Linked DNA regions of Asticcacaulis excentricus CB 48. Each later gene encodes a partner of the first gene's protein in a complex. Links are inferred from orthologs where the notes say so. Each region holds a gene or a part of one and is shown in the gene's direction. Other genes may lie near its edges. The genes, in order: dnaG and ASTEX_RS13375.

Region 1 (14,737 bases):
CCGTAGGTCAGCTTGATCGAGCTACGCAGGTCCGGCGCATTCTCAAGGCGCGACAAGGTCGGTTGTGAGCACAGGTCCTTGCCGCCTTCGGGCAGGCGTCCGCACGCAAGCTTGAAGGCCGGATCGGTGCGCAGGAAAGCCAGATCGTTGCCATCTTCATAGCCACAGGCGATGGCGAAGATGCGGATCTTGAGAATGGAGGCAAGGGAATGGGTTACCAGGAAGGGGTTGCGTCGATCCGGTATCAGCCGCCAAAGCCGATCAATGATCCCGATCCGGCGCTCAACCGCAGACAACAGCATGACACCGCCATCCGAACTGATGCGTCCGCCATCAAAGGCAGCCGTGATTTTCTTGCGCGAAACGCTTGGCAAATCGAACGGAAGATCGGTATCTTGGTCCATGGCGGGTGTGGCCTTGGCGGTCTTTGGTTTAAGTTCGGTGTGGTAACCAGAATCTATTCCAAAACAACGCTTTACGCTACACCCGCTGCACCTTTTTGCCGCCACCGTGATTTAGGCGGGTTAGGGCTAGGGTCTATAGCTCCTTGGATGGCACCTATGACTATCACCTCCCGCCGACACCTGTTTGCTGCCTGCCTGGCCACAGCGGCCACACTCCCCGCCAGCGTCGCCCTGCCCGCCACCGCCGCGCCCGCCGTCAAACCGCGCTGGGGCAAAGGCATCGAGGGTCAGCGTAAGGCCGATCTGGGCAATGGCACCTATCTCAATCCGATCATCGCCGGAGACCACCCCGACCCGACCCTGCTAAAGGACGGCGCAAACTACTATATGACGTTTTCGTCCTTCTATGCCTATCCGGGCCTGATCCTGTGGCATTCGACCGATCTGGTGAACTGGGCGCCCATAGGCCCGGCCCTGTCGAAGCCGCTGGGCACCATCTGGGCCGTGGACCTGTGCAAGCACGGCGACCGCTATTTCATCTATATCCCCGCCGCCCCCGACGGCGGTGAATGGTCGATCTACGCCATCTGGGCGGACCGCATCGAAGGCCCGTGGAGCGAGCCGGTCGATCTCAAAATCAAGGGCTGCATCGACCCCGGCCACATGGTTGGCGAAGACGGCAAGCGCTATCTGTTCGTCAACGGTATCCGCAAAATCCGCTTAACCGATGACGGTCTGGCCACCGATGGCGATCTGGAGCCCGCCTATCAGCCGTGGACCTATCCCGACGACTGGGTGACGGAAAACTTTGCCCCCGAAGGCCCCAAGCTGCTGCGGCGCGGCGATTATTTTTACTTGATCACGGCGGTGGGCGGCACGGCCGGTCCCGTGACCGGGCACATGGTCATTGCCGCGCGTTCAAAATCCATTCATGGGCCGTGGACCCATTGCCCGCATAATCCGCTGGTCCGCACGCAAAGCGACGCCGAACCGTGGTGGTCGCGCGGTCACGCCACACTGGTCGAAGGGCCTGCCGGCGACTGGTGGATGGTCTATCACGCCTACGAAAACGGCTACCGCACGCTGGGCCGTCAGACCCTGCTGGAGCCGATAGAATGGACGAAGGACGGCTGGTTCCGTGCCAAGGGCGGCGATCTGTCGAAGCCCCTGCCCAAGCCCAAGGGCGGCAAGACAGGCACGGCGGGCTTTGCGCTGTCGGATGACTTCAGTCAGGACCGCTTTGGCGTGCAGTGGGCCTTTCACGACCCCAAGCCGGACGAGATGACGCGCGTGAAGCGGGAAAACCGCAGCCTGCGCATCGCCGGGCGTGGCACCTCGCCCGCCAACAGCGCGCCCCTGACCTGTGGCGTCGGGGACCAGTCCTACCGCATCGAGGTGACGCTGGAACTGGAGGGTGAGGCCGAGGCGGGGCTATTGCTGTTCTATAATCACAAGGCCTTCGTCGGCATCGGCTTTGACGGCGAACGCACGCGCACCTGGCAATATGCCGAAGATCAGGCGTGGAACCGCCAGAGGCTGAAGAGCCGCACAGTGCGCCTGCGCCTGACCAATGAAGCTAATGTCGTGACCTGGCACTCTTCGGTGGACGGCGGTCAGAACTGGACGCGCCACCCGACGCGCATGGAGGTTTCCGGGATGCACCACAATGTGTTCGGTGGCTTTCTCAGCCTGAAACCGGGGATTTACTGCACCGGGACAGGAAGCGTAAAAGCGAAAGACTTTAGCTACAACGCCATCACCTGAATGCGCTCAATTCAGAAAGCACATTTATAGCATCAGGAGCGGCGTGATCGGTTGACAACGGGCTGCCCACAAGCTGACGGTTATTGAACCTGCAGACGATTCTTCATTGCGTTGGGCTTGGGAGTGTAACAAGAGTTGCGATCGAATCAGGGCCGAGGCTAGCGCCTCCCGTGCGCATGCCTAGTGTCGTTGGTGCACCGTCAAAGTTCCTTGGCGCCGCTCACATGCTCCCATCCGGACCCCGTCACGGGGGAGAAAGCGCGGGCCCATAGACTAGTGCTCTCCTGACCCAAAACGCCTGATGAGGAGCACGCCGGCACGATAACTCGACGCGACCTTTTTCCCTGTTTGCAAAAGCGGACTGTCCGCCACATCTCCAAGAGCCTGGTCAGCATTTACGAAGGTAACTAGGACGAACCTCTTCCGGACGGGCACAGCCCAAAGCACCGCCGCGCCGACGCTCTGAAGCCCTGCCCCCAATCGGTATGGATGCAGGCCCGTTGTCGCCGCTTCGCTGTTATCTACACCGTAATACGCCTGGTTGCTTTTTCTATCACCGTATCGGGCATAGAGTGTGGTCTGTAACATTCCGATGCGCGTTATGTCCTGGCGAGCGGCTGATAGAAAGAGACCGTTTCCTCCATAGACATTGCTGATGTCTTGGGTAAAGCGACCGCCGACGGATATCTTATCCCCAATTCTATAGAAAGCATAAGCGCCGAGGTCAGCCGCTAATCCGGGCACCTCAAGTCCCGGCAATTGATTAGACTTCCCGCCGTAATGTGGCCGAACCTGTACGCCAGCAATCATACGGTCTCGAAGAACGACATTGTAGCCTAGTCCACTTAAGGGATCGCCGTAAACCCTGCCTCTGTAGTTAAAAGAGGCCCAAGGGATCGCATTCACTTTGTCTGGGTTACCACCGTTAGGACTGAAGCCATATACCGCGCCACCGCCGAGATCTATTGTCCACTTCGACTGCGGCCCGACCGGTTTAAATGGTTGCGCCTGAGCTCTGACTTCGCCTGCGAGCGGCGCGGTGACGGCGATAGAAATGGCGAGTAGTTTCCGCATCGCAAAGGTCCCGAGAGAAGAACGAGGCACCGAACTCGGCGCAAACAGTCTATTTGTCTTGAAAAACGATTCCGCTAAGAGCAAGGCTGTAGCCCTTGTCATACACACGCTTCATGCTGTTCGAGTCGAAAGCCATCAGGCCGCCTCCAGTAAAATCATCTGGCAGAGAGGCGACAGATACCTTGAATCCGTTGCGAGTGGAGAAGGCCTGTATCCCAAACAAGGTTGCGCGCGCCTGGGCCCGAGCCAGGGTGTCGATGCTCCTCGTGATGATATCGACCGCGCCATACTTCGTGAAGGTAAAGCGTGGATTGATATTACCATTGATGAGAACATAAAGCCGCGCGTTCAGAGCGACATCGGGCGGTACCTGCCATGTCAGCATCGACTCCGGTAAAATAAACAGGGGCATGGTCACGCTCCCGTCCGCGTGCATTTCTTGCAGCACATGGGACGCGCCGTCTTGCGCAAAGGATGCCGGGATAAACGCGGGCGCGAAGGCCCCAGGGATACTGGCCGAAGCCACCAAAATTTCGCGAATCAGATCACGGGCGCGGACTTTCCCTGCTGGCCCCTGGGCCACCCCCTGCGACGCAATGGCACCGAGATCCCAGATTACACCCGTCTGCGAATCGAGATTGGTTGTCCCGATTTGAAGGCGTCGGCCTTTGCTGTTTTCATCCGCTATGTCCTCGACCATCTGGATACTGACATATTTGGCTACCCGCGCTTTGAGACCCTCAGAGCTGTAAGCGCCGGGGCTGAAAAAAGCGCCCAACCCCTTTGACTTCAGCAGGTTCGAGGCCCCTTCACCCAGATAGGCCTCTTTCAACTGAGCGTCGTAACTGGAGCCCAGATACGCAAAGGGCGCAATCAGAGCGCCTGTGGACACGCCGGTAACGACACTGAACTGCGGTCGGTCTCCCCTTTCCGACCAGCCAGTCAGGACGCCTATGCCAAATGCACCATCAGCACCGCCACCCGACAGAGAGAGAATGGAGATTTCGGCGCTTGGATTGGTCCGCAACCCGTTACGCAGATCATTTTCCAACCTTGCTGCTAATCCTGCGTCCTGGGGCGAAACGCGGATATTACTAAATCCCGCGGGTTGCGCGAGCGCCGCCTGGGCTGCGTCAAAGGTCTCCCTATGAGGACCTGCGCAGCCACACAAGAGCACGAGGCCGACCGCCACGACGACTGAGATTTTCAATTTCGTCTCCCCAAAAACGGGCTTCAGGGAGATCGTGGAGCGCGACCAACCCATTAACAATACGAAACGGTTTCGTTTATTATTTTTACCTGCCTGTATTTGTCAAGAAGGAAACGCTAAAGTGCAGATAATCGCATCAAGAGGACATTGAATTGAGAACACATAATAAGCTCGGCACGCAGCGACGCCAGGGGCGCCCGGCGGCAATTGACGTTGAGGCGTTAAATCAGCTTATCCTTCAGACGGCAAAATCGACCTTTATTAATGACGGGTATGAGGGCGCATCCGTCGAGCGCATCTCCGCTTTGGCGGGTATTGGAAAGGTCACCATCTATCGACGATACGAGTCAAAAGAAGCTCTGTTCCTTGCGGTTCTCGAAGACATGACGGCCGGGATGTGGCGAGGTCCCGAGTCCCTCAGCGCAAACACGGATCCTTTAGAGTTGCTGCGTGCACGCTGCGAAGTCCTTCTAGAAATGACCTCGACAGCAGATGGCCTCGCGATTTACCGCGTCCTGATTGACGCGAGTCGTCACTTCCCGGATTTAGTGTTGTCCACGGTTCAGAGAATGCGTCTCCCTGTCGAGGGGAAAAATCTCGAACTCCTTAAACTTGCGCAACAGCAAGGCTCTGTTCGGTCTGATATTGATGTTGCCAGTCTGGCTCGAGTACTCTCAAGCATGATAACGGGGTGGCCTCTTCTTAATGGACTCGTTGGAGATGCGGGCCTCCGAGACTCCACGGAAAGAGCCGCCTACTTTGAAACGGCGTGGTCACTGTTTCTAAGGGGCATACGCCCATAGCCCGGGTCACGGGCCGCGCGCGGCCCATCAGGCTTCCAATTGTAGCTATTGCATCAAACTGACCAGCATTCGAATTATCCAAAGATTACAGATGAAATGACCTGGCTACCGCCCGCGTAAAACTTTGTTCCACTCACGCCCGCGAGAAAGCCGCTTGACCCCTTATCGGCACTAAATTATACGATACGGTATCGTTCTTTTTTAAAAGGAGGTCTAAATGCGTAAATTCTCTTATCTTCCCTTGGTCGGACTTTTTATGGCTGTGGCGGCGTCTGCAGCTCACGCCCAAACCGACAGCCGCGCCTACGGACGAATTGGTGTTGGCGGTGCAAAGGTGAACGACGAGACTTTTGAAGCCGTAACACTTGGCTTTGGTTATAATCTGACGCCCCACTTCGCTGTGGAAACGGATGCAAATGTAGGTATGACCGACAAAGAAGTCGATCTAGATGGCGTTAAGCTAAAAGCCAAACTCGACTATACCGCGGGTGCCTATGCCCTCTACACCTTCCCCATTGGCGAGCAGTTCGATATTTTCGCCCGCGCCGGCTATTTGTGGTCGAAGACCTCACTTCCAGTGAACCGAACGTCAATTAAGGAGTCCGCAGACGGCCCCGCTTATGGCCTCGGTTTTCGCTATTTCCCGGGTGCCGGCAGTAACGGTGTGCGGCTGGACGCCACCCACTACGATTTCGGCAACGACCTCAAAGGCGAAATCTACCAGCTCTCTTATGTAAGAAAATTCTGACAGCAAGGGCAGACACACCGAGGATGCCACCTGTAAATGCATCCTCGGCTACAAGCCAATGTCGTTTGCAGGAGGGGCAAAACAACGCCGTTACGATAAATCTTGGCGCACGTAAGAGCCTCCCAGCAAGTCTAGCCCGCCTAATTCACGGTGCCGGCAAAAAGGTGCAGCGGGTGTGGCGCAAGGCATTGTTTTGTAATAGATTTTGCTTACCACACCTGACCTAACCCCAAGACACGCGAAGCCACACCCTGTTGATTTTCACCTAAGCTTGACCCTGCATGTTCGCCACGGATTGACCCAAGTCTACCCTTCTCGTGTAACGGGTCCATCACAAAAACGAGGGGCAATATGAAATGAAAATTTCGACCCCCAAGGGGTCATTTTCTGGCGAAACTCAACACATTTGTCACATCCGCCTTTCTCAGCGACGTGGAGATGGCGCTAGCTTATTTGACCGCTGTCTTTGAAGACGGTGGGATTGCGGAAAATTGCTCTGCCGCAAACGAGGCAGCGATCGCCTTGGGTCTTTCGGACGAAGACGCGGCCCTTTCTGAGGAGCCAACCCTCAGCGCCTTTCTCAAGGTACTGGATCTCCTTAAGGGCAGGGTTTCGATTTCAATCGAGCCAAAACGCACCTGTTAACCCCAGACTAAGGGGGCACGTAGTCACCGCTCTGGCCATTCGTCTTCACAACCGTACAGTTAACCGCTACCATCAGGTCATGCAGGCGCGTTTATGGCGTCCAAATGGGAAATGCGTGGAAGGCCATGTTCGGCCTGCTATCCCGTTTATGCGAGTTTTGACGGGGGACGGATCATGGCTATCACTGACATTCTTTTTTTAGCGGCGGTTGCAACGGTGGGCTCTGAACCGCCATTGCCTCCCGACATTCCTCCGAATGCTGTTTTCTACACGCAGGAGGACGTAAAGCGCTACCGATTCCCAAAGCCTTACCTCCCACCGGAGGCGAAGGCTGCAAAGGTGGACGCGGACGCTGTCGTCGCCTGCGAGGTCAACACGAACGGCAGGATGAAGCGTTGCGCAGTCGTAATTGAAAACCCACCCGGGATGGGATTCGGCAAGGCCGGCGGCTATCCTGTTTTTGAAGAATGCTAAATTAGAAACAGAGACAGGAAAAATCTCACCGGGCACTTGGAAGAAGTTCAGGTCTGTATGGCGCTATCAAGATTATAAGTAGACAGCACACACGTGGTATAACGGGTCAATAACGATACGCCAGCCATAGGCGTCGGCCCCAGCCTTGTATGGCGAGGGCGCACCGGAGACGCAGGTCGGGCGTCAACAACCTCAGCTGGCGTGTAAAGCGCTAATGCGCCACCGTTGCCTGTCTTTGAAATTGAGCCCTCTATGCGCGAAGGTTGATCCACCGCAAGATGGAGAAGTCAACCATAGCTAATAGCCTGCCGAAGTCGGCAAGATCATGTCGGCGCATGCCGACGCTGAATCAGCTTTTTCGTTCGAGGAAAACCCCTTACACAGTTGCCGAAGCGAAGGTCGGGATCGCAGGTGTGAAAAAGCAGCTTCAGATATTCGAGAATAAACTGGACGAAGATTTGATCGTCGATGTCGAGATGTATCCGGACCGCTACGTTTTGAAACCAGGTGACGTGCTCCACATTACTTACGACCATGATGGTGACGGCTACGGCCTACACACCATCGTTCATAATGGGGCGCTGCAAATCTACCTTCAGCACTTCGACACCGCCGTCGTGACCATCAGTGGCAAACCTGCCGAACCGTGGTCCTAATAGCATGTGAATTTATGAGTTTACGACCTAGTTCAGAGTGGACATGACCTCGTGCGCAGACTTTCCCTCCTTGATAGCGTCGATGGCCTTCTGAAACCGTTGTGCAGACTCACGGTCGTGAGGATTGCTGACGAAGGGGGTGAGCAAGGCAATGGCTTCTGGACGCTTATCCTTGGCGAGGTTCACATATGCGGCATAGACCGCGTATTCACGCACGCTTGGTGCGAGGACATGTGCGCCATTGGCGGCGTTTAGAGCATTGGTATTCGGATAGTCGGGCTGGGCCTCATAACTCTGCGAAAAGAAATACAGATTGGGGGCATTCAGCTTGTTGATCTGATAAGCGTTCATGAAAAAACTGCGAGCGGCATCGGTGTAGTCGGTTCGGTCTTGTCCGCTCGCTGCCTGCCCCATCTGATAATAGACGCGCCCCATGAGATAGTTAGCTTCAAAATCTTCCGGATTCTTTTGGACGATGGGACCGATAATGGCCTCAGCGTCTTCCGCCTTGCCAAAAAGCAGGTGAGCGCGTGCGAGCGCAGACTGATACGCGATGTCGCCGGCAAAATCGCCCTTCAATTTCTCCAGGCGCGCCAAAACCGCCTTGCCCTGTTCAGCTTGCATGCAGGTCGTAAGAAGCGAACGGTCAAGAAGGTAGGCGCTTGTGGCCGGATTAAGCTTCGTCACCTGAATCTTGTTTTCGGGATAGTCAGGTATCGGAATGCTTAAGTACGACATACTCGCACGATACCGCTTCAGGATCGACGACAACTGATTAACCTTGATGCCCGTGCTCTCTTCGAAACTGGCAATCGGGTCAGCGCCATTGCCAACCTGAGCGAAATAGGTGTTCAGGTCGCGGGCGCGCTTTGGATCGCTGAGCATGTAGTGGGTCAGGAGCCACGACTGAGCGTAGAAACGCTCGACATCCCAATCCCTGTTCGACTTATCGCCGGCAAAGCCAAAACTGGGATTGAGTATTTTCTCAAAACCTATCCAGCGGTCTTCGGCGAGCGTCCAGCCACGAATAACGGAGGGCTCACCGACCGTGATCTTCCCTTTGGCAGGATATGCCGTGGACATATACTCGGCAAACCCCTCGATATACCACGCCGGGTAGTAGGAGCGAGCATGCTGGAACATGATGTAGTGGCTGTATTCATGGAACAGAATAATTAAGCTTTGATCGACATTGCCCTCACTGGCGCCGTCCCCAGGGGCCGTGCCGTAGGCGCTCGTTCCTTCGCCACAGTTGAAATAAACGCCCGCGACATTATTGGAAAAGCTAGGCCTTACGACCTGGATGTCATCCCTGTTTTTAAGCAAATAGATCTCAAACCGAACCTTGGGTCCGGCATCGCCGCTGCCAAGGAGAAGATTGGTCAGGTTACGAAAGACTTCGAGCTTTTTTACATAGCCGCGTGTCGTCTTTTCCGGGGCAGAGCTATAGACGGTGAAGTTCTCAGACTCCGCCTTTATCCAGGTTTCCGCTTGCGCCGGCATGGCCGCAAGGGTCGACAGCCCCAATGCGAGAAGGGCCCACGCGAGAACGCGCTTGATGCGGTTATTTGTCATGATTTCCCCCGAAACCTGTATCGATCGCAGACACCCACATGTCACAGGGCTCTGACTCATTTTTTTGCCATAATATCAAACAGTCAATCGCCTGTGAAGTCGGTTTGCAATGAACAGTGCATACCGATTAAACGGCGTGGGACAGCTTTGTGCGCTATAGGATCGACATCGTTGCGTTCATCGAGGCGCTGCGAAGACAGGCCTCTGCACCATCGTTTCGCCTTCACGACGGTACGGTTAAAGACTATCGTCTCACCCATCAGCCGAAGGGTGTTCAAGTGAGAAATGCCGGTGACACATTCTAGGAGAGCCCGGGTGCGTTCATTGCTTACAGGCCTTTGCACCGCCGCGCTTCTTATGGCCGCGCCGGTTATGGCCGCCGACATCAGCTTCTGGGACACCCCGCGCCACGGCGGCAACAGCTTCAATGAGAAGGCGCCCGACGAAGCCTATTTCCGTGCGCTGAAGGCCATCGGTGCGACCTGGGTACGCCTCACCTTCTCGAAATGGAAAGGCGAAGACCGCGACTTCCTGATCGGTAATGCCGACGACTACAAAGCCATACCCGCGTCAGATCTGGCGCTTCTCAAAAAGACTCTGGATGCGGCGGACGCCGCCGGCATCAAGGTCGTCCTCACCCCTCTCTCCCTGCCCGGTGACAGGTGGGTCCAGCACAACGCCAACACGCCAGATGATCGTCTTTGGAACGACCGCAAATACTGGGATCAGTCAGCCGCCTTCTGGCGCGATCTCGCCGCCGCCGTGAAAGACCATCCGGCGATCGCCGGCTATAACCTGCTCAATGAGCCGACCCCCGAAAAAGGCATGGGCCTGGACGAACACGCCGCGCCTGAGGTGCGCATCGCCTGGTACCAAAAACACAAGGGTACGACCCATGACCTGCCGGGGCTTTACGAGCACCTGATCAAAGCGGTGCGCGAGGTCGACCCCACCACGCCGATCATGGTCGATGGCGGCTGGTATGCCAATGCGTGGAGCTTCAGCTACTGGACGCCCTTGAGCGACGACAAGGTTCTCTACGCTTTCCATATGTACGAGCCTTGGAACATCACCAGTACGCCACAGATAAAGCGCAAGCCACAACGGCCTTACCCGGGCTCCGAGGTCACCTGGGGCGAAAAGACCCTGACCTTCGACAAGGCGGCGATGCAGGACTTTCTGGCCAAACCGTTCGACTGGGCGAGGGTCAATGGCGTGCCCGCCAATCGCATGGTCGCAGGCGAGTTCGGCTGCGTGCGCGTGTGGACCGATTGCGGCGCCTATCTCGGCGACGTCATCGATACCCTGAACAGTCACGGCGCACACTGGGCGTTCTACAGCTTCCGCGAGGACGTCTGGGAAGCCATGGATTACGAGATTCCCCCCGCCTACCCAGCCGGCCAGGTCTATTATCTGCGCGAACAGGGCAAAGGCGACAAGGTGCCGATGGACAGCCCTTTGATGGAGATTATCAAAAGCAAGATGGCGAAGTAGCCGAGACCGTCAGGAACCAGAGCTTTCGGGTAAATCAGCCAGAAGATCAGGCCTGTTCGCCAGTGTTGACGCCCAAACTTACGCGTAAGAGCTCTCAGAACGGACGCGAAGACAGCAAGGGGGGCCGAGACTGACATAGAGCACGGCCTTGCGTAGATCGGCTGGCATCCGGTTCTAAAAAACCGCCCTGAGCGGGTTATGCGGCTCAGACTCAAGCGCACAAAAGGCGCCACAGGCGAGTGAATAGCCTCACGGGGCGCGTTGTGGAGACATGATGCGTGATAACGGTTGTCCATCTTTACCGTAATGGGTTCGACAAGCTGAGTACGCGAAGGTCTGATCTGCAGCGGGCGCGCATAGATCGGGCGATGATTTGGGCGGCCATCCCCGACCCAGCACGCCTTACAGGTCCGTTGACACCCGCTTAGAGGCGTGGGATGCGTTAATGCAACCGGGGCAATACCGGGGGGAGGGAAAATGATTACCAAACGTCAGTGTCTGGCAGGACTGTCGGGTCTTGCGCTCGCCGCATCTTCTGCGCAGGCAAACGAGATTTCAGTACCGATCGCCGTGACCCGATCGCGGCGGATAATGACCAGCCTCACCATCAACAACCAAGGTCCATTCTACTTTTTCATAGATACGGGTGCATCCATAAGTTTCATCCGCCCGTCCCTGGCCCGCAAACTGGCCCTGCGCCGTGTTGAGAGTATGCGCACCTTAGGCCTTGGGGGCAGCGATTACACCCAGATCTACGAGGCAAAAGATGTGGTCTTCGGCGAGAGCTTCCGCGTCAAGGCGATGGCCTTGGGCGGACTGGAGATGCTCGAAAACCGTGATTACGAGGGCCTTCTGGCTGCGGGTTTTCTGACAGGGGTGACGAGCCAGCTCGATTTTGAGTCCTCACGCATTCGGTTCCAGTCCGGCAGCGAAACGATAGACACCACCGGATATCAACCCTGGCCCAGCCGACGCGAGCAGCAGGGTGCGGGCGAAAAAATCTATGTCGACATCCTGATTGACGGCATAAAGGCCAATTGCCTGCTCGATACAGGCGCTCCTCCAGCCCTTACTCTGCATCCCAGTTTTGTAAAAAAGAACAAGCTCTGGGACCGCTATGCCAATCCTCGGGAGCAGACTGTCAAGGGTATACACGGCGACACCACCAAGTCGCGTTATGTCCACGCGGACTCTCTCGACATAGGCGGGTTCCCGATAAAGGGCGCCCCCGTGACCTTGTTGGACCCTGAAGGCACGCGCGGTTTCGGTCTGGATGACGGCATTATCGGCATGGGCGCTATCGGCCGCTTTAATCACATCTTCGCCAAAGAGGGTCTACTCGTTAAACCCAACCGTTATTTTGACAAGGTGGAACCACTTTTCTCGGCGTGAGCAAAGTCACCTCTCTTTCCTTTCCGGGCGCAAGGCGTATATGTAAACCGTGCGCTTCGACGATCGGTTTCTGGAAGAATTAAAATCCCGCTTGCGGCCATCTGAGGTCATCGGCAAGGCGGTCAAGCTGCGCCGCAACGGCCGCGAATGGGTCGGCCTGTCGCCCTTTTCCAAGGAAAAAACACCCTCCTTCTACGTCAACGACGAGAAGGGATTTTTCCATGATTTCTCTTCCGGAAAGCACGGCGACATCATCTCCTTCCTTCAGGAGACAGAGCGTCTGAGCTTTGTCGAAGCGGTCGAACGGCTGGCCAGCGAAGCGGGCATGGCCCTGCCGGTGCAAACGCCGCAGGCGGCGCAGGCCGAGCAAAAGCGACAATCGCTGAACGACTGGATGGAACTGGCGGCCCGATGGTTCGCTGCGCGTCTGCACGACAATACCCCAGGGGCAAAGGCTGCGCGTGACTATCTGAAAAAGCGCGGCCTGTCTGATCAGGACGTGGCACATTTTGGTCTGGGCTACGCCCCGAAAGAGCAGACGGCGCTGAAAGACGCGCTGGTGCAAAAAGGTGCCAAGGTTTCCGAACTGGTCGAATGCGGGCTGCTGATCGAAATCGAGGGCAAGGCCCCCTACGACCGTTTCCGCAACCGCCTGATGTTTCCCATTGAGGACGCCCGCTCAAAAATCGTCTCGTTCGGTGGACGCGCGCTCGATCCCGACGAAAAAGCCAAATATCTCAACGGGCCGGAAACCCCGCTGTTCCACAAGGGTTCGCTGCTGTACGGCCTACCCAAGGCATTGAAAATCTTAGGCTCAAGCCAGACCGGGCCGGAACTCGTCGTGGTCGAAGGGTACATGGACGTGCTGGCGTGTCAGCGGGCACAAATAGCCGCCGTCGCACCCTTGGGTACCGCGCTGACCGAGGAGCAGATCGACATTTTATGGCGTCGTCATCCGGAGCCCACCTTGTGCTTCGACGGTGACAAGGCGGGGATGCGTGCTGCCAATCGGGCGCTCGACCGTGCCCTGCCGAAACTCAAGCCTGGCAAGTCATTCAAGGTCTGCCTGATTACCGGCGGCAAGGACCCGGACGATGTGCTGCGTGAAAAAGGCGCTCTGGCCTTGCGCGAATCTCTCAGCGAGACCCAGCCCTTCGTCGAGGTGCTCTTTAAGCGGGAGAGGGAGCTAGAGCCGCTCGACACACCCGAGCGCAAGGCCGGCCTGCGCAAGCGCCTGCGGGCACTGGCGGCGCAGATCGAAGACAAGGACCTGGCTGACTCCTACCGGCAGGACCTGATGGCACGCTACGACGCCCTGTTCCAGCGTCAGCCACAGAATTTGCAGCCGCGATTTCAAAGTGCGCAAGGGCGCGGACGCTTTGCGTACCGAGACGCGCAAGGCCGCCTGATCGAGCCGCCAACCATTGCCACCCCAGAAGGTCAAATGGCCGCGCGCGCCCTATCGAAAGCCCTCGATCCGATGGCGGCGGCGCTGGCGCAGGGTCTGCTCGATCATCCCGACTGGATGTTTGATCATATGGAAGCGCTGGAATCCTATGGGCTTGGCGACCCGGCGCTCGACGCCCTCGTTCGCGCTCTGGTGTCTTTAAGTTTTTCCACAAGCCCCCTTGACTCAGGCGCTGTGAACCGCCATCTGCAAAATCAAGGTTTCGGCGCATTGTTGAGCGAGATACAAAAGGCGGCCCTCAGATCGGCCTCGCCAATCCTCGCACAGGACAAGACTCTCGCAGATGCGCAGGCCGGCTGGATCAAAGCGTTCAATGCGTTCGCGCGTTTGACGGCCTTGGATCGTGCGTTAAAGGCGGCCCGTGACGACGCTTCGGCAGAATTTGATGCTGAAATTTTCGCACGGACCAAGCAGGAACGCGACAGTCTGCGCAAAGCCTTGAAAAGCGGACAAATTTTTGAAGCGGAAAGCGACGTCTAGGTTAAGACTTCGTTGATCTTCTTCGTAAATATAGGTTTGGTGCGGCAAAAATGCCGCATCTGGTTCCAAGGTCTCATGGCGGTTGCGTCATGGGCGGAGAGATAGATGAGCACAGCGACGGACAAACCCGAAGCCGATACGCCCTCCGACGGCCCCCTTCTCGACCTGACCGATGCCGGCGTCAAGAAATTCATCAAGAATGCGAAGGCCCGCGGCTACGTCACGATGGACGAGCTGAACAAGGTTCTGCCGTCCGAAGAGTTTACTTCGGAGCAGATCGAAGACACGCTAGCCATGCTCACGGAGATGGGCGTGAATGTCGTCGATTCCGAAGAGGAAGCGACCGAAGGTGGCGAAATCGCCGTCCGCGAGGAAACCGGCGGCGTGGTCGTTGCCGAGAAGACCTCGGCTTATGACCGCACCGATGACCCTGTACGCATGTACCTGCGCGAAATGGGCTCGGTGGAGCTTTTGTCGCGCGAAGGCGAAATCGCAATCGCCAAGCGCATCGAAGCCGGTCGCGACACCATGATCCGTGGCCTGTGTGAAT
Region 2 (14,641 bases), on another replicon or contig:
ATTTATAACCATAACCGTCATAAATTAGGAAAACTAATCGTCGCCCTTAGAACATATGCCGCTGTTGATCCCTTTAAACGGGTCTATGCCGCACCAAGATATGGCGCAGTTCAAGCCATGATCTGTTCAGGAGTATTCCCAATGTCCATCCGTGCCTCGCATCGCACACTCGCCGCCGCACTGACAGCGACGACGGCCCTTACCTTCGTCTCCGTGCCCGCATTCGCTCAGGACGCCTCGGCGGAAAGCGATGTCACCGAAGTGGTCGTAACCGGCAGCCGCACACAGCCCCGTTCGCGCCTTGACACACTCGCCCCCGTCGATGTGATCCGTAAGGATGCGCTGGATGCGCAAGGCTCGACCGAACTGGCGCAGGCCCTGTCGCGCGTCGCCCCATCCCTCACCTTCCCGCGCCCGGCCGCGGTAGACGGCACCGACAGTGTGCGCCCGGCCTCTCTGCGTGGCCTCAGCCCGGACCAGACGCTGGTCCTGTTGAACGGCAAGCGCCGCCACACCTCGGCGCAGGTCAACACCAATGGCTCTGCCGGTCGCGGCTCGGCCCCGGCTGACCTGAACGCCATCCCGACCTCGGCGCTCAGCACGGTCGAAATTCTGCGCGATGGTGCCTCGGCGCAATACGGCTCGGACGCCATTGCTGGCGTCGTCAATCTGCGTCTGCGCGAAGCCCGTTCGGGCGGCAGCGTGTCGGCCAGTTACGGCCAGTACAATACCGAGGTCGAGGCCGCCCGCTCATCGCGCAAGGAAAACGACGGCCGTACCTATAATGTCGCCGGCTGGGTCGGCCTGCCGCTCGGCGAAGACGGCTTCCTGACCGTATCGGGCGAATACCGTAACCGCGAGGCGACCAACCGCGCCGATACCGATCCGCGCGTCACGCCCAACCGCGTCACCGGTCGCTACGGCGATCCGGAACAGGAAAGCCTCGCCCTGTTCGCCAATGCCGCCAAGCCGCTGCAAAACGGCTGGAAGCTTTATGGCTTCGGCGGGGTTCAGAGCCTCGAGTCCGAAAGCGCGGCCTTCTTCCGTCAAACGGGCAACAGCGGCAATGTCGCGGCCATCTATCCCAACGGCTTCCTACCGCTGATCAATGTCAAGTCGAACAACTATTCCGCGACCTTTGGCACGCGCGGTCAGTGGGGCGACTGGACGTCCGACTATTCGGTCAACTGGGGCCGCAATGAGCTGGAATACAACACGCTCAATTCGGTTAACGCCTCTTACGGCACCGCCTCCAAGACCAGCTTCTATGACGGCAAGGTCATCTATGACCAACTGGTGCTCAATGCAGACATCAGCCGTCAGTTCCCGATTGGCTTCTATAGCCCCCTGACCTTCGCGTTGGGCGTTGAAGGCCGTCACGAAAACTATGAAATCAAGGCTGGGGAACAGCAGTCCTGGGCATTGGGCCCCATCACGTCGGCCACCGCCGGGGCGCAAGGCTTTATTGGGTTCCAGCCGTCGAATGCGGTCGATGTCAACCGCGACAATTTCGGCCTCTATGCCGAACTGAGCGCCACGGTTGTGCCGCAGCTGAGCTTCGACTTTGCCGCCCGCGCCGAAAAATATTCTGACTTTGGCGACAACCTGTCGGGCAAGCTGTCGCTGCGTTATGAACTTACCGATAATCTGGCCCTGCGCGGCTCGGTGTCCACGGGCTTCCGTGCGCCGTCCCTGCAACAGCAGTATTTCACCTCGACGGCGTCGGTCGTGTCGGGCGGCGTAGTGGTTGAAACCGGCACCTTCCCGGCCTCGTCTGCGGTGGCCAAAGCGCTCGGCGCCCCGGCGCTGGAGGCAGAAGAGTCCACCAACTATGCGGCCGGCTTCGTCTATCGCAAGGGCCCGTTCGAGCTGACGCTTGATGCCTACCGCATCAATATTGATAACCGCATCGTCCTGACGGAAAACCTGTCGGGAACGTCGGAAATCACCGCCTTACTGAAGCCCTATGGCGTGACGGCAGCCCGCTTCTTCACCAATGGCGTGGACAGCGAAACGACCGGTATTGATGTGGTGGTCAATTATCGCCTGCCAACCGATCATTATGGGCGCTTCAACTTCAACCTCGCCTGGAACACCGGCAATACCGAAATTACTCGCCTGCCGGGCGCCAATACGGTGTCGAGCCTGCAAAACCCGCCGGTGCTGTTCGCCCGCATCCGTCAGTACATCCTCACCAACTCGACGCCTGAGAACAAGGGCAGCGCCACGGTGGACTGGAAGGGCGGCAAGTGGAGCGTCAATGGCCGCGCCACCTATTATGGCGATGTGATCGACGCGGCGGCGACCTTCCCCAGCGATATCCACACTGGCGAAAAGACCCTGCTCGACCTGTCGGCCAGCTACAAGCTGACCGACAAGACCTCGGTCACCTTCGGCGCGGACAATGTCCTCGACGTCTATCCGGACAAGACCCTCGCTTCGCTGCAAGGATCGCAGGGCGCGCTGGCCTTTACGCGCTTCTCGCCTTTCGGCTTCAACGGGCGCTACCTCTATGCGCGCGTAACGCACAACTGGTAAGCGAAAACCGTCGCCTCTCCAAACCCCGCAGAGCGATCTGCGGGGTTTTTTTCGTGCCTTCCTGCCTAAAAAGAGGGACTTGCGGTCTGATAAGTTCGTGGCATCATCGCGCCATGACCAAACGCCTGATGACCTTCACCCGTATGTTTGTACTGACAGTTGCCGCGGCAGCCCTCACGTCCTGTGGCGGCGGAGGTGGCGGAGGCAGTTCGACGGCGACGGGATCAACCGGCGGCGGAGGCACCGGCGGGGGTGTCACGGGCTGGGTCAGCGGCGTGTTTCAGGCCGCCAGTACCTTCAAAGACAAGTGCGAAACCGTGCGCACTGGTGTCGATATCGAAGGCAACCGCTTCCCGGACAAGGCCGGTACATCGCTGGATGAAAAGAACTGGCTGCGCTCCTGGACACGCGAAACCTATCTTTGGAATACCGAAGTCATTGACACCGATCCCGCGACGGGCGGCACGCGAACGCAGTATTTTGCGGGCCTCAAGACCTTTAACAAAACGACGTCGGGTAAGGATAAGGACAACTTCCATTTCAGCGAGCCGACAACAGAGTACCTGGCGCGCCGCAATGCCGCCGCGACCGCCAGCTACGGCATGGAACTGACGGCCTACTCGACCACGACGCCACGCGATTTCCGTGTTGTCTATACTGAACCGGGCTCGCCCGCCGCGAGTGTGGTGCCGCGCGGCGCGCGCATCCTGACGGTCAACGGCATCGACCTCGTCAATGACAATACGCAGGCCGGCGTCAATGCGCTGAATGCGGGGCTTTTTCCAAGCGCAACGGGCACCTCCACGACCTTCGGGCTGCGCCTGGTCGATGGTTCGACAAAGACCGTCACTCTGACATCGGCCAATGTTAGCCCCAAGCCGGTCAATAAAACGAGCGTGCTGACGGATGGCACGTCGAAGATCGGCTATATCCTGTTCAACACCTTCAGCCCCTATTCCAGCGAAACCGAAATCGTTTCGGCCATGCGCGACATGCAGACCGCCGGGGTCAATGACCTGATCCTCGATCTGCGCTATAATGGCGGTGGTCTGCTGGCCGTGGCGTCGCAGCTCAGCTACATGATAGCCGGCAATGCGCGCACAGCTAACCGCACCTTTGAAACCCTGAAATTCAACGCGGCCGCCGGCAACACCAATCCCGTAACGGGTCAGGCCAATAACCCCATCCCCTTCTATAATCAGGGTCTGGGGTTCACCGTCATGGCGGGGACATCTTTGCCGACGCTTAACCTGTCGCGGGTCTATGTGCTGGCCACCGAAGACACGTGCAGCGCCTCAGAAGCGGTGATCAACGGCCTGCGCGGCGTCGGCGTCGAAGTCGTCCTGATCGGCGGCAAGACCTGCGGCAAACCCTATGGCTTCTACCCACAGGACAATTGCGGAGAGACCTACTACACTATTCAGTTTCAAGGCGTGAACGATCTGGGCTTCGGAGACTATGCCGACGGTTTCGTGCCGAACAACACCTCTTCCACAACGGGAGTCAAACTGCCCGGCTGCGTCGCTAGCGATGATCTGAGCAAGGACCTGGGACTTGCGACCGAAGGGCTGGTCAGCACGGCGCTCAGTTATCGTCGTACCAGTTCGTGTCCGGCCTCGGCCACCGCTTTCGCAGCCGCTAGTTCGGCGGTGCAATCAGCGGGCCCTGTCGGCGGCGGCTCAGGCCCGGCCATCGTACCGCCCAAATGGATTATGGACGTAAACCGCGACATGACCCTGCCGGGGGGGCGCTGATGCGCCGCCTTGTACCTGCCGGTCTGCTGTGCGCGCTGGGGCTGGTGGGCTGTCAGACGATGGCCGCCGGAAAAGCCGTACCGGCCAGTGTCGATTTAAGCGATCCGCAAACCGTCAGCCGCCTCAAGTCTGCCCTGGCCCCGGTCATTGGCCGGGCCCACATCGAGTTCGGCCCCTCTGCCGCCAGTCAACCGACCATGCTAAGCGTCCTGCCGCCGCCTCTGGGGCCGCTGGAAACCCATTCCACCGCCCTGCCCGCGATCTTTGACGTGGTGATAAAGGACGGTAAGTGTCTGGCCGTGCGGCACGACACAGGCGCCGAAACCGAGCTAAAAGATGTCACCTGCCGCCCGGTGCAACATTAATTTATCCCCGTTATTCACAGGCTGTGAATCGGAGTTAAGTGGACAGTCGGCGTTGCGCCGCATAGGGCCAGCGACAGCCCGTCCCCGACCTGCTTAAACAGCCCTATGAACACGAACCTGCTCGACGCCTCCCTGCCCGTTTCGGCCGACACGCCACAGGCCTTGCCCCACAATCTCGAAGCCGAACAGGCGCTGCTCGGAACGCTGATGTTCGACAATGGGGCCTATGAGCGCCTGTATGATGGCCTGAGCGCCCGGCATTTTTACGAGCCATTCCACCAGAAGCTATTTGCCACCATCGAAGAGCAGATCCGCATCGGGCATCTTGCTGAGCCCATCGTGCTGCTCGACAAGTTCAAGACCGATCAGGCCTTCAATGATCTGGGGGGTATTCGCTACCTGGCCGATCTGGTCGATCGTGCCCCGCCTTCGGCAAATGCCTCGGACTATGCGCGCGTCATCTATGATCTGGCGCTGCGCCGCGACCTAATCCGTCTCGGCGGCGAAATCGCCCGCTCGGCTACGCAGGAAGGCAATGGCCGCGAGCAGATCGAGCGCGCTGAAGCTCAACTTTATGAGATGGCCGAAAAGGGCACTTCTTCGACCGGCTTCAAGACCTTCTCCGAAGCCGTGACGGGGGCCATTTCCAATGCCGAAGAAGCCTTCCACCGCGACGGCGGCTTGTCCGGGCTGGCCACCCGCCTGGACGACCTCGACCGGCAAATCGGTGGCCTGCACAAGTCGGACCTGCTGATCCTAGCCGGGCGCCCCTCGATGGGGAAGACGGCCCTGGCCACCAATATCGCCATGAACGTGGCCAAGAAATTCCGCTTCGAGATTCAACCCGACGGCACGCGCAAGACAGTCGATGGCGGCGTGGTCGCGTTCTACTCGCTCGAAATGTCGGCAGATCAGCTCGCGACCCGTCTTCTGGCCGATGCCTCCGGCGTTTCCTCCGACCGTCTCCGCAAGGGGGAAATTGACGCTGTGGAATTCGGACGGCTCAAGGACGCGGCCATGGAGATCGCCTCCTATCCGCTGTATATTGACGATACCGGCGGTCTCAGCCTTGCCAAGTTGACCGCCCGCGCCCGTCGCCTGAAACGCACGGCCGGCCTCGACCTTATCGTGGTTGACTACCTGCAACTGGTCACCACGGGCGACAGCAATATGAACCGCGTGCAGGAAATTTCGACCATCACTATGGGTTTGAAGTCGCTGGCCAAGGAGCTTCAGGTGCCGGTCATCGCCCTGTCGCAGCTCTCGCGTCAAGTCGAAAGCCGCGACGACAAGCGCCCGCAACTGTCGGACCTGCGCGAATCCGGCTCGATCGAACAGGACGCCGACATCGTCATGTTCGTCTATCGCGAAAGCTATTATCTGGGCCGCGCCGAACCCAAGGAAGGTACGCCTGAGCACCTGCAATGGCAGGAAGATATGGACAAGCTGCGCGGCACGGCCGAAGTCATCATCGGCAAGCAGCGTCACGGTCCCATCGGAACGGTACGCCTGTCGTTCGACGAAAACGTAACGCGGTTTGGCAATCTGGCGCGGCAGGACCGGTACAGCACCTACGAGTAGAGTGGGGTAACTAGCCAGCCAATCTGCCGATTTTCTTGCTCTATCGCTTCGCTATCTGAGAGCGGGGCAAAGCTGGCGCGTCAGGGCCGGTGAAGTAGCAAGGCGTAGCGGAGTGTTGATTTTGTCCATAGATGGTCACACAGGTATTTAGGAATCACAGATTTCACAGATTGACGCTTCGGGCCATCTAGCCTTCACCGCTTTGGGCGCCCGATTGAAACGACGCAAACTGTGTAATCTATATAATCTGTGGGTTGAAATTCATGTTACCAGCCACACGCTGAGGCGATCTGTGTGCCTCTGTGGCGAATATTTCCCAGCACGCAAGTTCACAATTTGTTCTGGATTTTTGCAACCGCTCAAGCTATCGGTTGCGCAGCATAAAACCCTTTACGCGAGCGAATCATGTCCAAGGCTCAGGCCGTCTTTGTCTGTCAGTCCTGCGGGATGACCCACACCAAATGGGCGGGTCAGTGTTCGGGGTGCCTGAGCTGGAACACGCTCGTGCAAGAGACCTCTTCCGCACCGCCTGGCAGTCTGAGACCTGAAACCTCGCCTTCGAAAATCTCAAGGCTTTCAAAGCTCAACTTTGAAACTCTTGATGCGCCCGACGAGGCGCCGCAGCGCATGGTGACCGGTATCGAGGAATTCGACCGTGTGTGCGGCGGCGGCATTGTCCCGGGCTCGGCCATCCTGCTGGCTGGCGATCCGGGCGTCGGCAAATCGACCCTGTTGTTGCAGGTCACTGCCCATGCGGCGCTGCGCGGGCTCAAGGTCGCCTATATTTCGGGCGAAGAAGCCGTTGAGCAGGTTCGCGGGCGCGCCTCACGCATGGGGGTCAGCAAGGCCCGTGTCGATCTGGCCGCTGAAACCTCGCTGCGCACCATTCTCGATGCGTTGAAACGCGATACCTACGACCTCGTCATCATCGATTCCATCCAGACCCTGTGGTCGGACGCCATCGACGCCGCACAGGGCTCGGTATCGCAGGTACGGGCCTGCGCCGGGGAACTGGTGAGACTGGCCAAAAAGAACCGCATCGCCATGATCCTTGTCGGGCACGTCACTAAGGAAGGCCAGATCGCCGGGCCGCGCGTCGTCGAACACATGGTCGATGCCGTGTTATCGTTTGAGGGTGAGCGCGGCTATCCGTTCCGCATCCTACGCGGCTCCAAAAACCGTTTCGGGGCCACCGATGAGATCGGCGTGTTTGAAATGGGCGACGGCGGTTTGCGCGAAGTGCCCAACCCCTCGGCCCTGTTTCTCGGCGACAATGACGAGCGCTCATCGGGGTCGGCGGTGTTCGCAGGGATCGAAGGTTCGCGTCCGGTGCTGGTCGAAATTCAGGCGCTCGTGGCCCCGTCGGCATTAGGCACGCCGCGCCGCGCCGTGGTGGGGTGGGACTCCGGACGTCTGGCCATGATACTGGCCGTGCTCGAATCACGCTGCGGCTTGGGCTTCGGCGGCAAGGACGTCTATCTCAATGTCGCCGGCGGGCTGAAGATAAACGAACCCGCCGCCGATCTTGCGGCAGCTATGGCGCTGGTCTCCGCCCTGCTCGATCAACCCCTGCCCAAGGCGTCGGTTATCTTCGGAGAAATCAGCCTGTCGGGCGAGCTGCGCGGCGTATCGCGCATGGAAGCGCGCATGAAGGAGGCCCTTAAACTAGGCTTTTCCAACGCCATTGCCCCCGTCGCGGCTCAGGAAAATGCGCCGTTCGAGGTAAAAACCTACTCGCATCTGGTCAATGCGATGAGCGCCTTCGACCTCAACAGTTAGAGCCTTCGTCGGCTCAGTCGAGGCGACGCATGACTCTAATTTTTTGTAAGGCCTCATGTATTTCCAAAAGGTGGCATCCACTTTTCGGCATGAGGGTTAAAACAGGACTATCGCTTTTTTATAAAAAAGGCCAGAATGGGTAATAATCTCCGGTAACGCCGGTACGGGTTTAAAGCCATTGTGAGGGGACGCACATGCAAGGCTACGATCTGATCTTTCTGGGCATATTACTGTTTTCCTGCCTGTCCGGTTTTACACGCGGCGCGACGCGCGAAATCGTCGGCACAGCGTCCTTCATTCTCGCCATACTGATCGCCATCTGGTTGGCGCCGTGGTTGCAATCGACCTTCCATCTGGGTGAGATGTTCGCGCTGGCGGTGATCATTGTGGTGTTTATCTCTGCTTATTTTGGCATCCGGGCGCTCGGCAATTCACTGTCGGAGAAGGTTAACAAGCAGCAGATGATGGGCTATGCCGACCGCACCCTTGGAGTGGCCTTTGGCGTATTGCGGGCCCTGGCTATTCTGGGCTTTATCCATTTGCTTTTTTCAGTCGTACTGCCTAAAGGAAAGCCCGACTGGTTCACCGAAGCCAAGGTCTATCCTTTGAGCGTACAGTGCGCCAAGGCCATTGTGTCGGTCGCGCCGTCCTGGGCGAAATATGCCGACAGCGTGGCGTCGCCCAACCAATAGGGTGATATGGGACTGCGGGACGTCACCGGGGCTTCCATTTCTCCTTATACCGACTATATGGAGGCAGCTCCTCCCCTGTCTCGCGTCAGGCCGTAACCGGCCACAAAGGTATCGCCATGCTGACCTCGCCCTCGGAACTGTCGGATAGCTTCGTCTCACGCGATCCCGACGACGACAGCCTGCGCCTTGAATGCGGCGTGTTCGGCATCTACGGCATGGAGGACGCTTCGGCAGTCACCGCGCTGGGGTTGCACGCCCTGCAACACCGCGGACAGGAGGCCTGCGGTATCGCCTCGTGCGACGGCCGCCGCTTTTACACCGAACGCTCGCACGGTCTGGTCAGCGACGTATTCACCGATGCCGACCTGATCAAGCGCCTACAAGGCCACGCCTCCATCGGGCATACGCGCTACTCCACCGCCGGCGGATCGCATCTGCGGAACGTGCAGCCCATGTTCGCCGATCTCGATTCGGGCGGCATCGCCATTGCGCACAATGGTAACCTGACCAACTTCATGTTCCTGCGCACGAAGCTGGTTGCTGAAGGCGCGATCTTCCAGTCCACCTCGGACTCAGAAGTCATTTTGCACCTGATCGCGCGCTCGCGCAGCATCAAGATCATCGACCGCTTCATCGACACCCTGCGCGATATCGAAGGCGGCTATGCGCTGGTCGCTATTACGCGCAAGGGCATGATCGGGGCGCGCGACCCGCTGGGCATCCGCCCGCTGGTGATCGGCAAACTGGGCCACGCCTATGTTCTGGCTTCGGAGACCTGCGCGCTGGACATGATCGGCGCGGTTTTCGTGCGCGATGTCGAACACGGCGAAGTGGTGCAAATCGACGAGGACGGTCTAAAATCGTTCAAGCCGTTTGAGCGCAAGGCCGCCCGTCCCTGTCTCTTCGAATACGTCTATTTCGCCCGACCAGATTCTGTAGTGAATGGCAAGTCAATCTACGAAGTGCGCAAGGCGATGGGGCGCCAGCTAGCCATTGAGCACCCCGCCGATGCCGATATCGTCGTGCCGGTACCGGATTCCGGTGTGCCGGCGTCGCTGGGCTTTTCCGAGGAATCAGGCTTGCCGTTCGAACTGGGTATCATCCGCAACCACTATGTCGGACGCACCTTCATCCAGCCGACCCAGAACATCCGTGATCTGGGGGTGCGCAAGAAGCATTCCCCCAACCGCGTCGTACTGGAAGGCAAGAAAGTCATCCTGATTGACGATTCCATTGTGCGCGGCACCACTTCGGTGAAGATTGTTCGGATGGTGCGCGCTGCCGGCGCCAAGGAGGTTCATCTGCGTTCGGCCTCTCCACCCATCCTGTGGCCCGACTATTACGGCATCGACATGCCCGACCGCGCCAAACTATTGGCGGCACAACATTCCATCGAGGAAATGCGTCAGATGCTGGAATGTGATAGCCTCGGCTTCCTCTCGGTCGATGGGCTGTACAAGGCGATGGGCCACGACGGTCGCAACAACGATCAGCCGCAATATACCGACCACTATTTCACCGGCGACTACCCCACCCGTCTGACGGACAAGGAGATCGCCGCCGAAGCCGAAGCCAGCGGTCAGCAATTATCGCTTCTGGCCAATACACACTAAAAAATAAGAAGGACGGGGCGATGACGGATACCCTTTTTCAGGGGCGTATCGCCCTGATCACCGGCGCGTCGCGCGGCATAGGCCGGGCGACCGCGCTGGGCCTGGCGCGATCCGGCGCGCACGTTATCGCCTGTGCCCGCACAACAGGCGCGCTCGAAGATCTGGATGATCAAATCTTTGCCGAAACCGGTCGTCACGCCACCCTGATTCCCTTCGATCTCGCCGACGGGGCGGCACTAGAGCGCATTGGCGGGGCTATCTATGAGCGGTTCAAGAAGCTTGACATCTTCGTCCATGCGGCGGCGACGTTAGGGTCGCTCACCCCCGTTTCCCATTATGAGCCCAAGGACTTCAATCGCGTTATCACTCTGAATCTCAACGCCACCTACCGCTTGATCCGTCAGCTTGAGCCGGTGATGAAGCTGTCGGATGCAGCGCGCGCCATCTTCGTTTCGTCGGGGGCCGCCTCAAACGCTCGCGCCTTCTGGGGAGCCTATGCCGCCTCGAAAGCCGGGATGGAGGCGCTGGTGCGCACCTGGGCCGACGAAATGGAAGTAACCTCTATCCGCTGCGCACTTGTCAATCCGGGGGCTATGCGCACGCGGATGCGCGCCGAGGCGTTTCCAGGTGAAGACCCTGAAACCCTGCCGCGGCCCGAAGAGATCATCCCGCTGATGGTCGAACTGGCGAGCGCCGATCGCGTGCCGGCGCTGGAGACGATCCACTTCCGGGAATGGGCTCATTCCAAAGACGCATAACCCACCAAGATTTTTCTAGAAAAACAAAGGTTTCAGGTTCACTTTTTGCGGGATTTGGGTCAAATAAACTCATGACCCAGGCCTCGCTCACTCCCGACCTCACCTTCCCAAAACCCGGCAGCGGCGCACTTCTCGACGAACTTTCCCAGTACGTCATCGCCGAGCCCTATCCGTTCGTCGTCGATCTGGAAGCGTCGCGCGGTCTTGAGCTGGCAACCGTAGATGGTGACCGCATCACCGACTGGTGCGGTCTCTATGGGTCGCGCCTGATCGGCTATAACCACCCGCGCCTCTATGAGCCCGACTACGTGCGCCGGCTAGTGGTGGCGGCCAATACCAAGATGGCTAATCCGGACTTCCTGACGCGCGAATGTCTCGACTATTACCGCCTGCTGCACGCGCTGCGCCCCAAGTGCATGAGGGGGGAGCGCGTCGAAGTCTATGCGGTCAATTCCGGCGCCGAAGCGGTTGAGAATATGATGAAATATCTTATCAATCTCCACCACAAAAAGATGCAGGCGCAGGGCAAGTCGGTCCTCAACCACCGCTTCATCTATTTTGAACAGGCCTTCCACGGTCGCACCGTCTATGCGCTCAATATCACCAAGCTGTCGAACGACCCCATCGCCACGCGCGACTATCAGGGCTTGATTCAGGGCAATCTTCAGGTTCCCTTCCCCGAATATGACAGCCGTCGCCGTGAAGCCGACAACCAGCGCGAAGTCGATAAGTGCCTGGCGACGCTCGACTATTTGATGTCCACCTATCGCGATGAAATCGCCGGCGTCATTCTTGAGCCGCTTCAGGGGGCGGGCGGCCATCGTCTGGCCCTACCGCGCTTCTATCAGGAGCTCTCGCGCCTGTGCCACCACCACGGCATTGCCTGGGGGCTGGATGAGGTCCAAACCTCCGGCGGACAGACGGGTGAGGTCTTTTCCATCGACCTGTTTGACGTCCCCCACCCGCCGCAGGCCGTGGCCACGGCCAAAAAGTTCGGCAATGGCGTCGTCTACATGCTCAATTCGATGGAAGATATTGGCGTCCTTGACTCGACCTGGGGCGGCACCTTGTCCGATATGGTGCGCTTTTGCGAAGAATGGCAGATCGTCGAGGACGAAGGCCTGCTGCAAAGCGTCGAAAGCAAAGGCGCGCGCCTCTTTGGCGGGCTGAACACACTCGTTGAAAAATATCCCGACACGATAGGCAATGTGCGTGGACTTGGCCTCTATCAGGGGTTCAGCCTACTCTACGCACCGAACAAGGGGCGTCTGATCGACATGGCACTGGAACAGGAGAAGCTGTTGCTGCTTGGGGCGGGCACCGACTCGATCCGCTTCCGCCCGCCGCTGGACGTAACGGAAGCCGAGATCGACGAGCTGATCCGCAAACTGGGTAGATTGTTGGGGCAATTATGAGCGCGCGCCGTTTCCAGTTGGTCGATGTCTTCCATTCCGGGCCGTTCAGCGGCAATCCGGTGGCCGTGGTGCTCGACTCAAAGGGCCTGACGACCGAAGATATGCAACGCATCACGCGCTGGTTCAACCTGTCGGAAACGACCTTCCTGCTACCGCCAGATACGCCCGGCGCCGATTACCGCGTGCGTATCTTTACGCTGGACCGTGAACTGCCATTCGCTGGTCATCCGACGCTGGGCTCAGCCCATGCGTGGCGTCTGGCTGCCGGTTCGGACAAGACCGAGGTGGTTCAGCAATGCGCAGTCGGTCTGGTCCACGTGCGCTTTGACGGCGACCGACCGGCTTTTGCCGCGCCGCCACTGGTACGCAAGGGCCCGGTCGATGCGGCCAAACGGTCCGAAATTATCGAGGTGCTGCGCATCGAACCGAACGACATCGTCAGCGTCGAATGGGCCGACAACGGCCCCGGCTGGGTGCTGGTGGAACTGGCCTCGGCCGACGCCGTGCTCGCCGTCGATCCGTTGCGTTATCTGGATCGCCGCGTTGAAATCGGTCTGGTCGGCGCGCATCCGACGGGTCACGAAACGGCCTTTGAAATCCGTGCCCTGTTCAGCGACGCCACGGGCGGCATTATCGAAGACCCGGTGACGGGCTCTCTCAATGCCTCGGTCGCCCAGTGCCTGCTAGCCGATGGTCGTGCCACCGCGCCCTATGTGGCGGCTCAGGGGACGAGGCTGGGCCGCGCCGGGCGCATCCACGTGTCGCAAGGCGAAAACAATATCTGGATAGGCGGCGAAACCCGCACCCTGTTCAGCGGCACCGGAAGCTTTTGAGGACGCCAGGTTTCAGAGCAAGGCTGACAGCCTGAAAATGCCTATCACTGAAACTTCTGCGATAAAGCCTATGGGCGGAGTAAGAGCTTCTCCCGGCTGACCTGAGTTGGGAAAGCTAACCAGAAACAGGTCATTGTATCCAGATAGTTTTCTGCAACCCAATTCCTGCCGCATGCACAAGTCTAGCGCAGGCACCGGGGGGGGCATTGCGGCAGAGGTTCGATTTGCGTTTGTTAGACACTTAACAGGTCCGTACCCGGGTCAACACTTAGAGATAGGCCTACATCGTCACAAGCGAAGACTATGCGCTCAGGCCGACCATTAGGCACGGACGGATCCTCAAAGTACCCATGAATGGTCGGAAGCCGTCGCCCCTGAAAGGCCTCCCACTTAGCGCTTACCCTTGCCTGCGGGCTTGCTGCGACCACCGGGGGCGGCAGCACCGGGCTTGGTTGAAGGCCCAAGGCTGCGCGAGGTGCGCGCCTTCACCACCACCTTGGGCGTCGCGGGCATGCCCTTGGGCTTTTGCTTGACGCGGTTGGGGTGGGCTGGCTTTTCGCCCGGCTTGACCTTTGGCTTGGCACGGACGCGCGGCGGACCGCTGGTGTCCTTGCTGCCGCCTTCATCGAAGGGATTGACCCCGGCATTGGCCTTGACGCTCAGTCGAATGGGCACGCCCGGCATATCAAAAGATTCACGCAAGCTGTTGATTAGATAGCGTTGATAGTGAGCCGGCATGGCATAGGCGCGGCTGGCGAACAGCACGAAGGTGGGCGGACGCCCCTTGGTCTGCGCCATGTATTTCGGCTTTATGCGCTTACCATCTACAGCGGGGGGTGGGTGACGCTGAATGGCCAGTTTCAGCCAATCATTGAGGTCGCGCGTCTTCACCTTGGCCGACCAGTTGCGATAGGCCTTGAGCACCGCGGGCATCAGGCGATCGAGACCACGCCCGTTCAGCGCCGACAAGGCCACGAACGGGGCCCCGCGCAGTTGCGGCAACATGCGCTCGGCGATCTCGCTCAGTTCGTGCAGGCGCGCCTGCGGCTCTTCGACCGTATCCCATTTGGAGATGACGTAGATCAGAGCCCGGCCTTCACGTTCGACAAGATCGGCGATCTGAAGGTCCTGTGTTTCAAAGGCATTTTCCTGATCCATGACCAGGATCACCACCTCGGCAAAGGTGATGGCGCGGATGGTGTCAGCGGTCGAAAGCTTTTCCAGCTTTTCCTGCACGCGCGCCTTGCGCCGCAGACCCGCCGTATCGACGAGGCGGATCTTTCGCCCTTCATACTCCCAATCGACCGAGATCG

The links.
Region 2: the proteins of dnaG (region 1) and ASTEX_RS13375 are in contact, whole or in part, in a crystal structure (PDB 2R6A), measured with the Geobacillus stearothermophilus proteins. The link is inferred for Asticcacaulis excentricus CB 48 from one-to-one orthologs. Residues at the interface, in WP_049624496.1 of Geobacillus stearothermophilus: Lys456, Leu457, Leu458, Pro459, Ala460, Asn463, Ala464, Leu467, Leu535, Leu536, Ile537, Ala538, Gln544, Glu545, Asp548, Tyr549, His552; in WP_033016901.1 of Geobacillus stearothermophilus: Ser13, Glu15, Ala16, Gln18, Glu91, Leu92, Asp94, Ala95, Val96, Pro97, Thr98, Ala99, Ala100, Asn101, Tyr104, Tyr105, Ile108.

Annotation. Positions count from the first base shown.
Region 1 is NC_014816.1:2,540,899-2,555,635, forward strand. What follows is about bases 11,756-14,737. They hold dnaG (DNA primase), read left to right. Parts: upstream 11,756-12,288; coding sequence 12,289-14,187; downstream 14,188-14,737. Other genes in these bases: ASTEX_RS11605 (aspartyl protease family protein), read left to right, coding at 11,756-12,239; rpoD (RNA polymerase sigma factor RpoD), read left to right, coding at 14,293-14,737. Outside these bases: ASTEX_RS11550 (IS1380 family transposase), read right to left, coding at 1-404; ASTEX_RS11555 (family 43 glycosylhydrolase), read left to right, coding at 561-2,168; ASTEX_RS11560 (MipA/OmpV family protein), read right to left, coding at 2,442-3,242; ASTEX_RS11565 (patatin-like phospholipase family protein), read right to left, coding at 3,292-4,452; ASTEX_RS11570 (TetR/AcrR family transcriptional regulator), read left to right, coding at 4,605-5,255; ASTEX_RS11575 (porin family protein), read left to right, coding at 5,473-6,003; ASTEX_RS11585 (hypothetical protein), read left to right, coding at 6,823-7,122; ASTEX_RS11590 (hypothetical protein), read left to right, coding at 7,458-7,778; ASTEX_RS11595 (hypothetical protein), read right to left, coding at 7,806-9,353; ASTEX_RS11600 (glycoside hydrolase family 5 protein), read left to right, coding at 9,669-10,847; more of ASTEX_RS11605, read left to right, coding at 11,325-11,755. UniProt on the Escherichia coli protein: RNA polymerase that catalyzes the synthesis of short RNA molecules used as primers for DNA polymerase during DNA replication.
Region 2 is NC_014817.1:351,285-365,925, reverse strand. What follows is about bases 4,115-7,000. They hold ASTEX_RS13375 (replicative DNA helicase), read left to right. Parts: upstream 4,115-4,762; coding sequence 4,763-6,238; downstream 6,239-7,000. Other genes in these bases: radA (DNA repair protein RadA), read left to right, coding at 6,644-7,000; ASTEX_RS13380 (hypothetical protein), read left to right, coding at 4,292-4,657; ASTEX_RS13385 (S41 family peptidase), read left to right, coding at 4,115-4,292. In the rest of the region: ASTEX_RS13390 (TonB-dependent receptor plug domain-containing protein), read left to right, coding at 142-2,538; more of ASTEX_RS13385, read left to right, coding at 2,652-4,114; more of radA, read left to right, coding at 7,001-8,017; ASTEX_RS13365 (CvpA family protein), read left to right, coding at 8,212-8,709; purF (amidophosphoribosyltransferase), read left to right, coding at 8,826-10,322; ASTEX_RS13355 (SDR family NAD(P)-dependent oxidoreductase), read left to right, coding at 10,343-11,080; ASTEX_RS13350 (aminotransferase class III-fold pyridoxal phosphate-dependent enzyme), read left to right, coding at 11,152-12,495; ASTEX_RS13345 (PhzF family phenazine biosynthesis protein), read left to right, coding at 12,492-13,328; ribosome biogenesis GTPase Der, read right to left, coding at 13,719-14,641. UniProt on the Escherichia coli protein: The main replicative DNA helicase, it participates in initiation and elongation during chromosome replication. Travels ahead of the DNA replisome, separating dsDNA into templates for DNA synthesis.